One region of the Yersinia sp. SCPM-O-B-9106 (C-191) genome, then DNA from elsewhere that is predicted to be linked to it. Evidence: predicted binding sites of a transcription regulator. Region 1 holds the regulator's gene; each other region holds the start of a gene.

Region 1 (3,208 bases):
TTTTCAGATTCTCAAGTGCAACATTGGATGATTTGAGTTCTTTATCGGCATCCGCAATATTACCGCCCTGTCGATAATCTACTGAACGGGCCAGGCGTGTAACCATCCGAAAATATTGATCCGTCCCCTGATTGACCAAATTCATATTTTCAACCAACACACTGCTGGCATTAGTGGATTGTGTTAGTTGATTCAGTGATAACAATGTATAACCCGATACTCCGCCCCATAGCAGGCAAAAAGCCCCAAGCACCCAAAGTAGTGCGGCTCTGATGGTAATATTTCTTAAAAACTGCATGTTAGTTCCCCTTATATATCGGATACTTACCGTTAAAATCCTGGTGTTATTTGATGACCGAAAAGCAATAAAGGACGTTCCATACAGCTAACGACAACTCCTTTCCCGGCAAATTTTCATTTGACGGTTTCCCCCCTGGCACCGCAAATTGCAACCTTTCGGTTACATGAAGGTTATCGGCAATGACGTTATAAGGTTGAGCGACTCACAAAAATTTTATATCGCATAAACTTGATATCGGCCTGGCGAGATTTTCTGGCATTATATGGCCCTATACATGTGTTATATTATTGGGCAGAGCGCTCAGTAATTTGCATAACTATTTGAATTTAAGGGTATTAAGTTATATGGCAACTGTAGGCATTTTCTTTGGCAGCGATACTGGCAATACCGAAAACATTGCCAAGATGATCCAAAAGCAACTGGGCAAAGATGTTGCTGAGGTTCATGACATTGCCAAAAGCAGCAAAGAAGATTTAGAAAGCTTCGATATTCTGCTGATCGGTATCCCAACCTGGTATTACGGTGAAGCCCAGTGTGATTGGGATGATTTCTTCCCGACACTGGAAGAGATCGATTTCAACGGCAAGCTGGTCGCGTTGTTCGGTTGCGGCGACCAAGAAGATTACGCAGAATATTTCTGTGATGCGATGGGGACTGTGCGCGATATCATCGAACCACGCGGTGCTGCTATTGTCGGCCACTGGCCAACCGCAGGCTACCACTTCGAAGCCTCCAAAGGCTTGGCGGATGATGATCACTTTGTCGGTTTAGCTATTGATGAAGATCGCCAGCCAGAATTGACGAATGAACGTGTTAGCGCTTGGGTAAAACAGATCAGTGAAGAACTGAATCTCGCTGAAATTACCGGTTAACTTGCCGTGTCGGAAACGCGAGGGTGATGTTAAACATCAAACCGCGTTTCCGTTACCTCTAACGCCTCTCGCTATATACCCTAAATAATTCGAGTTGCAGGAAAGCGGCAAGTGAGTGAGGCCCGAATCATTGACTGGCCGAGTAACGAGAGCAGCCAACGCACATGCAGCTTGAAGGATGACGAATAGACTTGTTAAGCCGCCCACAGATCCGCATATTCATCCGTGCAAAATGAAAATAAACCGCTACAAATTTGTAACGTTACACCCAGCAACCATATACTTAAATGATGCAACAATCCCACCCATCAATACATTGCATGATTAATGGGGCAAAGTGTGCAATTATATCTTTGTTAACAACCACGGTTTTCATTTGGGGCTAGCAGTTCTATAATGAGACGCAATTGAGAATATTGCGCCACGGATGTCATAGGCTGAACGGCCTTAATTTGAATCGATAGTAATAGGACTGAATCCGCATGACTGACAACAACAAAGCCTTAAAAAATGCAGGCCTTAAAGTAACGCTGCCCCGGCTTAAGATTCTGGAAGTGTTACAAGATCCGGTTAACCATCACGTCAGCGCGGAAGATCTTTATAAAAAGCTGATCGATATCGGTGAAGAAATTGGTCTGGCGACGGTTTACCGCGTACTGAACCAGTTTGATGATGCTGGTATTGTGACCCGCCACAATTTCGAAGGCGGTAAATCAGTCTTTGAATTGACGCAACAGCATCATCACGATCATCTGATTTGCTTGGATTGCGGCAAAGTGATTGAATTTAGCAATGAAGAGATTGAAAAACAGCAACGTGATATTGCTGAAAAGCATGGCATCAAGCTGACCAATCATAGCCTGTATCTCTATGGCCACTGTGCCACTGGCAATTGCCGTGAAGACGAGTCTGCGCACGATCCAAAATAATATGGTTTTATCTCATTGATCATATAAAGATTTTCACATAATGCTGAAATAAGCAATTCGCAAGATGGCCGCCTTTCCCACAAGTTATTTCAGTTGGGAGTCAGGTGGTCATTTTTGTTACTGATCTCCTGCATCCCTCTCTTCGTGACAAATTCATTTTTTCATTACTCATTTAATGGCCATTCACATGAATTTGAAACAAAAAAAACCCCGGACTCGCCGGGGAAAAAACCATCAACTCAACTTCACATAATGTTGTTTACCTATACCCTAAATAATTCGAGTTGCAGGAAGGCGGCAATTGAGCGAATCCCTAGGAGCTGACACAAGTCAGTGACTGGGGCGAACAAAGACAGCCAACGCACATGCAGCTTGAAGTATAACGGGTATAAAAGCCTGGCAAACAGGAGTTAACATCAGACACAGCACTTTGACAGCAATAATCAGACTTTAACCGGCTCCGCACGGCTACTACGTTTACCATCCGGACTTGTCGAGCGAATCAACACGTCACCGCTGACTTTAGGTTGGGCTTTGACATCATATTTCTGCCATTGCTTACCGCCATCAGTGGAATACTCGATAATCAGCCCCGGCAAGGAAATGTTAGCTTCCAACTCCCCTGTAACGACACGCGCCCCCGGAACCGGTAAGCGGTAAGCAACACCGGCTTTATCCAGTTTCGCCAATTCACGTTGTCCCATAATATTGGCAAAACGCTGCCAATCTGAGTTCAACGCCTTAGTATCGACCATATGGGTTTCGCCACCTTTGTACTCGCGGCCCGCTTTATAATCTTGCTCCCATGGCGCACGATGCCAGGCACGTTCGGCCAGTGGTAATACCCGCGGAAAAATCATGTATTCCATCTGTTCGTCAGTCCGAACAGTTTCATTCCATGATTGGCCTGAAATACCGTGCACACCCGGCCAAGGTTTATCACTCTTGGCGCTGAAGTGATTACCGTCGCGGTCGACCGAGGTTTCAGCATTTTGCGGCATGTTATCCGGCGCGAAACTAAAGACTTTGGCTTCGTCGTTGAAGCGAGTTGCCCAGTAATAACCGCGTTCATTTGGGTTAACTTCATACGGCATGTCGAAATAGAC
Region 2 (3,208 bases), 2.1 Mb from region 1:
AAAGCATCCATAACACTCATCAGAGTTTCATAATCCACTACTTTATCCGCTTGGAAGAAAATGGTGGTTTCTTTGTTAGATTGGGTCACTTTATCCAATGTTGCCGCCAGTGTATCGCGGTCGACCTGCTGATCGCCGACATACAGCTGGTTATCAGCTTTCACTGTCAGAAAAACCGGCTTCTCTGGGCGCGGCTGTGGCACCGCTGAAGATGCCGGTAAGTCCACTTTAATATCAACCGTTGCCAATGGTGCTGCCACCATAAAGATAATCAGCAATACCAGCATGACATCGATGAAAGGTGTCACGTTAATTTCGTGCAGTTCACCACTTTCATCGAGGTTATCGTTCATCCGCATGGCCATAAATCACCCCGCACGCAATTGGTGAGGCTGCTTAGGTGACTTTGCTTCAGCGCTGCTGCTCAAATCAAGATCACGGCTCAGCAATAATAATACCTGTGCAGCAACATCCCCTACCTGAGCGCGGTAAGAACCAATCAGGCGAGCGAAAATGTTATAGATAACCACCGCAGGAATTGCGGCAACCAAGCCAAGTGCTGTTGCCAGCAAAGCTTCGGCAATACCCGGAGCAACAACAGCCAGATTAGTCGTCTGTGAGTGGGCAATACCGATAAAGCTGTTCATGATGCCCCAAACAGTACCAAACAAACCGACAAACGGAGAAATGGCACCGATTGTCGCCAAGAAGCCATTACCTTTGCCCATTTGGCGGCTAATGGCAGCAACACGGCGCTCCAGACGAAAAGCAGTACGTTCTTTAATGCCGTTGTTATCGTTTGATTCTGCCGATAATAGGCGTTCGTTTTGCGCTTCACGCAGTAATAGACCGCTGATGCTCTCTGGAGAGAAAACCTCTGCTCGCTCAGACGCGGTATCAAGATCAGTAACCGCGCCGATAACCTCGTGTTCTTGCCGTAAACGGCGGCGTGCTCGGAATAATTCAGTACCTTTGGAAAACAGAATGGTCCAGGTCACGATTGATGCCAATACCAAGCCAATCATTACGCCTTTCACCACCACATCAGCATGTTGATACATGCCCCAAACGGAGAGATCCATCGCCAAGCCTTGTGGGGCAGGAGCCGTTAATGGCTGAACTGACGGTGCCGATATTGTGGGTACTACAGCTTCTGCATTAGCAGGGGCTGCTACAGATGTAATTTCCGGTGCAGGTAACGGCGTTGATGTTGCTGTCGTCGTTGGTGTCGTAACTGATGCAGCGACTGCGCTACTGTTGCCCGGTGCGGCGAATGCATGACCGGTTAAACCTGCCACCAGCAATAATGCCATCGCGCCTTTCATCATTCGGCCTTGCACGAATGATTTGTCTTTAATCTTTTTGTCAGCTGTTTTCACGCTGCGCCTCCACCCAATATGCATATCAATTTAAGGACGAAATCAGCTGCCGATCATATCAAACAAACTGGGGATTGATAGTAATTATCATTAGTATTTACGCCTATTTTTTGAGAAAAAATAAGAATCCCCCTGATATCAGGGACTACGCAGCAGGATCAACGGATAAACATTCTGAGCTGTACAGATTGAGTGACACTTTATGTAAAAATAAAAAAGGATTAATTGCAGAGAGCGCTTTTGCATGAATTAAGCCCTCTCCTAACGGCCTCCCCTTAATAAATTTCCTATTTCGTCACTTACACAGCATTTTTCCATTACAAATCTGCGGAAAACAGCGAGTCACCCTCTTTAGTTTTTTTCATGGTGAAAGCTACCCTCTCATTACAATCATCATGCTAACGTAAGGAATAAATACATCCCAATAATGAATGCTGACCATGGAATAATGGGCATGCTGATGAGAAGGTGGCAAAGCGATTATGTCTGCAAATAAACCCACGATAGAAAAATTGGAAACAATCTTAGTTAGCGCTGGCAGAAGTCAGAAATTCACCCAAGGCTCGGTCAATACCGTCATTCAGCGCGCATCCTCTTTGGTTTTTGAGTCAGTAAAAGCCAAAAAGCACGCCACAATTAATCGCGGAAATGGGGCGCTATTTTATGGCCGCAGAGGCACGCTAACCCATTTTTCTTTGCAAGAAGCGATGACAGAACTGGAAGGCGGCGCGGGTTGTGTGCTTTATCCTTGCGGTGCTGCCGCGATTAGTAATGCCATTTTGTCATTTGTTTCCACCGGCGATCATGTGTTGATGACTGGCTCGGCTTATGAACCGGCACAAAGTTTTTGCGATAAAATCTTATCGCGTATGAATATCACCACCACTTATTTTGATCCCATGATAGGGGCCGAAATAGCCTCGTTGATCACACCGCAAACTAAAGTGGTTTTTCTCGAGTCGCCCGGTTCCATCACGATGGAAGTGCAAGATATTCCCGCGATAGTCAAAGCCATTCGCGCGGTTTCTCCAGAGATGATTATCATCATGGACAATACGTGGGCGGCTGGCGTGCTGTTTAAAGCCCTGGATTTTGATATTGATATCTCCATCCAATCAGGAACTAAATATATTATTGGTCATTCCGATGCCATGCTGGGGATTGCGGTCGCCAACACCCGCTGTTGGGAGCAACTGCGCGAAGATTCTTATCTAATGGGGCAAATGGTGGATGCTGATACCGCCTATCTTGCCAGCCGGGGCTTACGCACGCTGAGTGTGCGTTTAAAGCAGCATGAAAAAAACAGTATCGAAATCGCAAACTGGCTGATTCAGCGCCCGGAAGTTGCGGCGGTCTATCACCCTGCCCTGCCCGGCTGCAAAGGCCATGAATTCTACAAACGAGATTTCACCGGCTGCAATGGTTTGTTTTCTTTTGAGTTAAAAGAAGAGTTAACCCAGCAGCAGTTAGAGGCTTATCTCGACCACTTTACCCATTTCAGTATGGCTTTCTCGTGGGGCGGGTTTGAGTCTTTGATTCTGGGGTATCAACCCAAGGATATCCGGGCCATCCGCAAATATGAGGGTGAGGGAATCAAAGGCACATTGTTCCGTTTACACATTGGGCTAGAGAATGTACAAGATTTGCAGGACGATTTAACCGCTGGGTTTGAGCGCATCAAAGCTTCGCAGTAACATTTATGAGCGCTATGGTTTGTGAATGTGCGGTCAAAGTCTCCGCACATTCATCCTCTCTTACACAAATAGTGTCAACGGCACGTATATATGCCCTTAAAAATTCGGTTATTGAGGATAAGATCAATGTGGATT
Region 3 (3,208 bases), 2.1 Mb from region 1:
CCTGTGGCAAACAGGTTATGGCTGGCATCAGCAATCAGTAAGCGCGGTTGGATTTGTTCAATATAAGCATTTAATTCCAATCGGTTATGACTGAATAATGCATTGACGGGCGCAACACCGATTTTTAATAGTGCAAAGTAAACCAGATAAAATTCAGCACAATTGGGGAGTTGAACCAAGGCGGTATCGCCACGGCGCATGCCCTGATGGGTTAAGCGCACAGCCAACTGCTGCGCTGCCTGCTCGAACTGCGCATAACTGATATGGCGCTCACCACAAATGATGGCCGTCGCCTCTGGCCGCTGCTGGCACTGGCGAGACAACATCTCCGTCATCGGCTGGTCTGTCCAATAGCCTTTCTCGCGATAGCGACGAGCAAACTCTTGCGGCCAACGGGTAAATTCAATACTCATAGCGGCACTCCTGATCGGGTGATGGCGATCGCATTGAGCATGGTGCCCAATTTGGCTTCAGTTTCTGCCCATTCCAGCGCGGGTTGTGAGGCAGCGACAATGCCCGCCCCGGCAAATAGCCGCACTTGTGTTGGATGTACCGTGGCGCACCGGATAATCACCGCCCATTCACCATTGCCCTGTTCATCACACCAACCCACAATTCCGCTGAATAACCCCCGCTCAAAAGGCTCTAATTGTTGAATTAACTGGCGGGCTTTTTGCGTCGGTAATCCACACAATGCGGGGGTTGGGTGTAACAGATTCGCCAGCTCTAACACCCGCATCTGTGGGTTTTCCAACTCACCGCTGATGGCGGAAGATAAGTGCCACAGCGCGGCGGTGCTAATCAATGAAGGTTGTGAAGGGATATGCAGACTTGAGCAATGTGGCGTCAATAAGCGGCGAATTTCGTCGATAACCAGCCGATGCTCATATTGGTCTTTCTCTGAATCCAGTAATGCCTGGCTAATATCCCAATCATGTTGTGGGTCGTCTTGCCGTTTCGCCGAACCAGCCAACGGATTGGTATAAACCCCAGCCAGATGTTTACGCACCAATAATTCAGGGCTGGCACCGAGTAATACGCCACCATCAGCAAGCGGCACGCGAAAATGATGCGCCGTGCTGTTTTGGATCAGTAAATGATTCATAACCTGATCGCTATCAACCGGGATGTCTGTATCAATTTCCAGAATACGGGACAGCACAACTTTATGGATTGCACCGCACTGACAAGCAGCAACAGCCTCCCCCACAATATGTTTGAACTCATTTTCATCCGGCAAACTGCGGCTGGCGAGGGCAGTAACCGCTCTGCGGCTATTAACACACGCAGCATCTACCAAAGCTTGGCGGTCACAAACCTGATAATGTTCCGGAATAAATAAGCACGATGCCTGACGGGCATCAAAAGGTATGGCCCCGACGATGATAGGCTGTTGTTGTCCAGCATCACGTGCACGTTGGAACGCCGATTGTAGAGCTGATTGCAGTGAATTTTCATGGTCAGCACGGCCTTGTGCCGCTTGATTAATTCGTTCGAAAATACCCTGGGTTTTGATACTCTGATGTTTTGAAGTAAATAGAAATGTTGAGGATACAGCTGAAAACGGCGAATTAACGGGCATGTCTGCAGAGCTGCCGTGTTCTTCAGAGCTGCCATGTTCTTCAGAGTTGAAGTACCGCACAAAGACCTCCATCACAATGCAAATAGTAATGGTAATAATAATTACTATCATTCCCTTTCGTGCGTGGTAAATTACGACTAAGAATTCATATTGTCAATCAATGTAAATATGTTATTGATGAATCTTATTTATATATCCCCCCAGAACTGGGGCTTAAAATAGAAAGAGAAAATGCCGTTATGTCCTTTTATATCAATTACATTCAGTATAAAAAATGGCGGTCAATATTGACTAAACTGGGTCTTTTGGGCCTTATTTTCTGCTTGTCTGCCTGTAAACCGGCGGAAGAAACTGCGGATCAGCAAGCACCATCATCAGGCAATGAGGGTACAGCTACGTGGACCCGCACAGTAGAAACGGCCAAAGGCCCGGTGGTACTAACACATCCCCCCAAACGGATTGTGTCCACCAGTATCACCATTACCGGGACTTTGCTGGCTATCAATGCCCCTGTGATTGCCAGTGGGGCGACCGTGCCTGACACCACAGTGGCTGACCATCAAGGTTTCTTTACACAATGGTCAGATGTTGCACAGGCCAAAAAACTGGTGCCAATGTACCAGACGGAACCCAATGCCGAAGCTGTCGCGGGAATGAATCCGGACTTAATTATTATTTCTGCCACTGGCGGGGATTCGGCCTTGAAGCTCTATGAGCAGCTGTCAGTTATCGCCCCCACATTAGTCATTAATTATGATGACAAAAGTTGGCAAGAGTTAGCCGTCGTGCTGGGCCAGGCAACAGGGCATGAAGCTGACGCACAGCAAGTTATTGAGAAATTCGCTAATCGACTCAATGAGGTAAAGCAGAATATTACGCTGCCACCACAACCGATTTCAGCGTTTGTCTATCAAGCGGCGGGCAGCACTGCCAATTTATGGACCGAGCATTCAGCACAGGGAAAACTACTACAGGAATTGGGCTTCACACTGGCAGAAGTCCCTGATGCGGTGAAAGGCAACACCAGCATGGGGCACCGCAAAGATATCATCCAACTGGGTGGCGAGAAATTGGCCGAGGGCCTTAACGGTGAAACTATTTTGCTATTCTCCGGCGACCAACCGGCGATTGACGCACTGAAAAATAATAAGTTTTTAGCTCATATCCCAGCAATTGAACATGATCGAGTTTATGCCGCGGGCTATGATACGTTCCGGTTAGATTATTACAGTGCGAGTCATTTATTGGCACGGATTGAGGGGATGTTTAAGGCTAAACCTTAATTATTTGATGTTTTATCAGACCGGTTAGTTTTTGGAGGATGATCTGGGGGCGTTCACAACTGAACCAGATCACCATCAACAAACCCCATCTATATCTTAAAAATTAAAACTAAAATCGCCCCTTCGGTATCACCAACGGCGTATGCGAAACCGGATCATCAATAATTAAACAGGGCATACCAAAAACCTGCTCGACTAAATCGGCAGTGATCACGTCGCGCGGTTTACCTTGCGTCACTATCTGCCCATCGCGCATGGCGATAATATGGGTGGCATAGCGGCAAGCATGATTAAGATCATGCAGGACGGCCACTAACGTATGGTTATGTTCCTGATTAAGATT
Region 4 (3,208 bases), 100 kb from region 1:
ACCCGTCTGACTGATAAACCTAAAGCAGACTCGCCAGCAGATAACCATTTAATCCAATTACGCACAAGACAACAAATTTACCCAGAATCTGAGTCAGTTTGTTATCAACCAACTCCCCCATCAATTCTTTATTGCCGGTGAATACCAATAACGGCACCAGCGCCAATGCAATGCCAAAGCTCAGTAAAACTTGGCTCATCACCAGTATTTTAGTCGCGTCCATGCCGATCATAATGACAATAAAGGACGGCAACATAGTGATCGCGCGGCGTAGCCACATTGGAATATAAAAGTGCACAAACCCCTGCATCACCACTTGCCCAGCCATGGTGCCCACCACTGTCGATGACAGGCCGGCGGCAACCAAACTCAAGCCAAAAACTGTAGCGGCAGCATTGCCCAGCAAGGGTTGCAAGGTCAAATAGGCTTCTTCGATTTCGGCAACATGTTGATAACCATTGAAATGGAAAGCCGCAGCAGCGGTTGCCATCATGGCCAAATTCACAAAACCAGCAATCGTCATGGCAATCGCCACATCAAACTTGGTTGAGGCGTAGCGCTCAGTTTTGGATTCTTTGCTTTCCGTCTGTGTTAATGCTGAATGCAGGTAAATGACGTGCGGCATAATTGTCGCCCCCAAGACCCCGGCGGCTAAAAACACCGCGTTACTGTTAGGTAAGCTCGGAATAATCATCCCGCGCCCCAGGGCCGCCAGTTCAGGTTGAGAGAAAATCAGTTCAACAATATAAGATGCCGCGACGAACAAAAGCAGCCCACCAATCACCATTTCGATTGGCTTTTGCCCACGGTTTTGCAGCATAAGAATGAGGAAAGTGGCGATGCCAGTCAGTACCGCACCTTGTAGCAGTGTTACACCCAGCAGCAATTTGAAGCCGATAGCGGCTCCGATAAACTCGGCCAAGTCTGTTGCCATCACGATAATCTCGGCCTGCACCCAGTAAGCCCATACTACCGGGCGTGGGAAACGATCACGAATATGCTCCGCCAGATTCTTACCGGTCGCGATCCCAAGTTTTGCTGACAGCAATTGGACTAACATCGCCATGACATTAGCCCACACCACCACCCATAAGAGAGTATAGCCAAAGGTAGCTCCGGCTTGAATGTTAGTCGCAAAGTTACCGGGGTCGATATAGGCAATGGCAGCAATAAAGGCAGGCCCCATCAGGGAGAGTTTGATCCTCCTTGAGTTACGGCGGGGTGTATCGACAGCACGGCTATTCAACATTCAGTATTACCCTTGGAAATTTACGGCTACTCTCTTATCACCCATAATATCTAAATGATAATAATTATCAAGCGCATTTAGAATGGTGAAACTTATCTCTCTGATAGCTAATACCGCGTAATCTGCCGTGCAGTAAGGGAGGCGCTCTTGGTTTCTGAAAAATTGTGTTAAATACTGCATCGCAATTTCCGAGCTCGCTCACTACAATTGTTCAAACTAGCATATTTACACTATCCCTGTAGCATATTATTAACATCCTATTTTTTGTGATCAACCCCACTAATTTGTTTGCATTTATGAAAGTGAATTTCTATATTTGCGGTCTATATCTCGTTTTTAATGTAGCCGTTACATAAAATGTCCACCAAAACCTAGTCTGCCTCTAATTTGGAGCACATATGTCCCATATTCTACAGTTTGCGTTGGCCTTAGTCGTAGTGGCCATATTGGCTCTTGTTATCTGCAAAGATCGCAAAAGCATCCGCATTCGGTTTGTTATTCAATTATTGGTTATTGAAGTGTTGCTGGCGTACTTCTTCCTCCATTCAGAAGTTGGATTAGGTTTTGTGAAAGGATTCGCGGGCTTTTTCGACAAATTACTGGGGTTCGCTGCTACCGGCACTGATTTTGTCTTCGGTAACATGGGGGATAAAGGCCTCGCATTCTTCTTCCTGAGAGTGCTGTGTCCTATCGTCTTTATTTCTGCTCTCATTGGTATTCTGCAGTACATTAAAGTTCTGCCCGTCATTATTCGTATTATTGGGACTTTATTGTCCAAAGTTAACGGCATGGGTAAGCTGGAATCATTCAACGCAGTCAGTTCACTGATTCTGGGCCAATCTGAAAACTTCATCGCCTATAAAGATATTTTAGGCAAAATGTCTGAAAAACGCATGTACACCATGGCAGCAACGGCAATGTCGACAGTCTCGATGTCAATTGTCGGTGCTTATATGTCAATGCTGGACGCGAAATTCGTGGTCGCCGCGCTGGTGCTTAACATGTTCAGCACCTTTATCGTGTTGTCGCTAATCAACCCGTATAAAGCTGAGGATGAAGAAGAGTTACAGCTGAGCAACTTGCATGAAGGTCAAAGCTTCTTTGAAATGCTGGGTGAATACATCTTGGCCGGTTTCAAAGTTGCCATTATCGTAGCAGCAATGCTGATTGGTTTTATCGCATTGATTGCTGCGATGAATGCTCTGTTTAGCCTGCTGTTTGGTATTAGCTTCCAGGGTATTTTGGGCTATGTCTTCTTCCCGTTTGCTTGGGTAATGGGCATTCCTGCTCATGAAGCCTTGCAAGTCGGCGGTATAATGGCAACCAAATTGGTTTCTAACGAATTTGTGGCCATGATGGACTTGCAGAAAGTGGCATCAGAATTGTCACCACGTAGTGTGGGTATTCTGTCCGTATTCCTGGTTTCATTCGCTAACTTCTCTTCCATCGGCATCGTCGCCGGTGCGATTAAAGGCCTGAATGAGCACCAAGGTAATGTCGTTTCTCGTTTTGGCTTGAAGCTGCTGTACGGCTCTACACTGGTCAGTGTGCTGTCTGCGTCTATCGCGGGCCTGGTACTCTAAGTATCAGAAAATAATCTCTAAAGAGGCGCTACGGCGCCTTTTTTTATGCCTGTGATTCGAGGGCATGCTATTTGATGTAATGATGCTTATTGGCAGGTTAAAAAGCTAAAGATATAAGTCGGTAAAAAGAAATGGGGGAAATAGCTATTTGGAAGTTTTGGGGGGTTACTAAGATACTAGATATAATGGTGGGTCGTGCGGGATGACTCGGCCGCTGGCCTCGCCCTTCGGGTCAACGCTGAAGCGTTGCTGTCTCGCTTCGCTCGGCTCGAACCTGAACGCAGGGTCTCACCCACACGATATCGTGTAGTATGCAACTTCTGAGTTTGAGGGATTTAATAAGATACTAGATATAATGGTGGGTCGTGGGATGACT

The links. The regulator Fur, encoded in region 1, represses iron uptake genes when iron is present. The targets are predictions, from matches to a motif close to ATAATAATGAGAACNACTATCAA.
Positions count from the first base shown of each region.
Region 2: a site for Fur is predicted at 1,454-1,476, ahead of exbB (tol-pal system-associated acyl-CoA thioesterase). Genes of this name have one in related genera too.
Region 3: a site for Fur is predicted at 1,671-1,693, ahead of OP863_RS16845 (isochorismate synthase). Genes of this name have one in related genera too.
Region 4: a site for Fur is predicted at 1,298-1,320, ahead of OP863_RS05945 (Nramp family divalent metal transporter). Genes of this name have one in related genera too.

Region 1 is NZ_CP110791.1:1,401,321-1,404,528, reverse strand. It holds gene OP863_RS06445 (methyl-accepting chemotaxis protein) at 1-298, opposite strand, end outside; gene fldA (flavodoxin FldA) at 646-1,173, shown strand; gene fur (ferric iron uptake transcriptional regulator) at 1,656-2,102, shown strand; gene OP863_RS06430 (beta-N-acetylhexosaminidase) at 2,546-3,208, opposite strand, start outside.
Region 2 is NZ_CP110791.1:3,751,573-3,754,780, forward strand. It holds gene exbD (TonB system transport protein ExbD) at 1-365, opposite strand, end outside; gene exbB (tol-pal system-associated acyl-CoA thioesterase) at 369-1,379, opposite strand; gene metC (cystathionine beta-lyase) at 1,862-3,073, shown strand.
Region 3 is NZ_CP110791.1:3,712,042-3,715,249, forward strand. It holds gene OP863_RS16840 ((2,3-dihydroxybenzoyl)adenylate synthase) at 1-413, opposite strand, end outside; gene OP863_RS16845 (isochorismate synthase) at 410-1,582, opposite strand; gene fepB (Fe2+-enterobactin ABC transporter substrate-binding protein) at 1,822-2,865, shown strand; gene OP863_RS16855 (ABC transporter ATP-binding protein) at 2,975-3,208, opposite strand, start outside.
Region 4 is NZ_CP110791.1:1,300,485-1,303,692, reverse strand. It holds gene OP863_RS05945 (Nramp family divalent metal transporter) at 20-1,249, opposite strand; gene OP863_RS05940 (NupC/NupG family nucleoside CNT transporter) at 1,648-2,832, shown strand; RNA gene OP863_RS05935 (RtT sRNA) at 3,019-3,144, opposite strand; RNA gene OP863_RS05930 (RtT sRNA) at 3,186-3,208, opposite strand, start outside.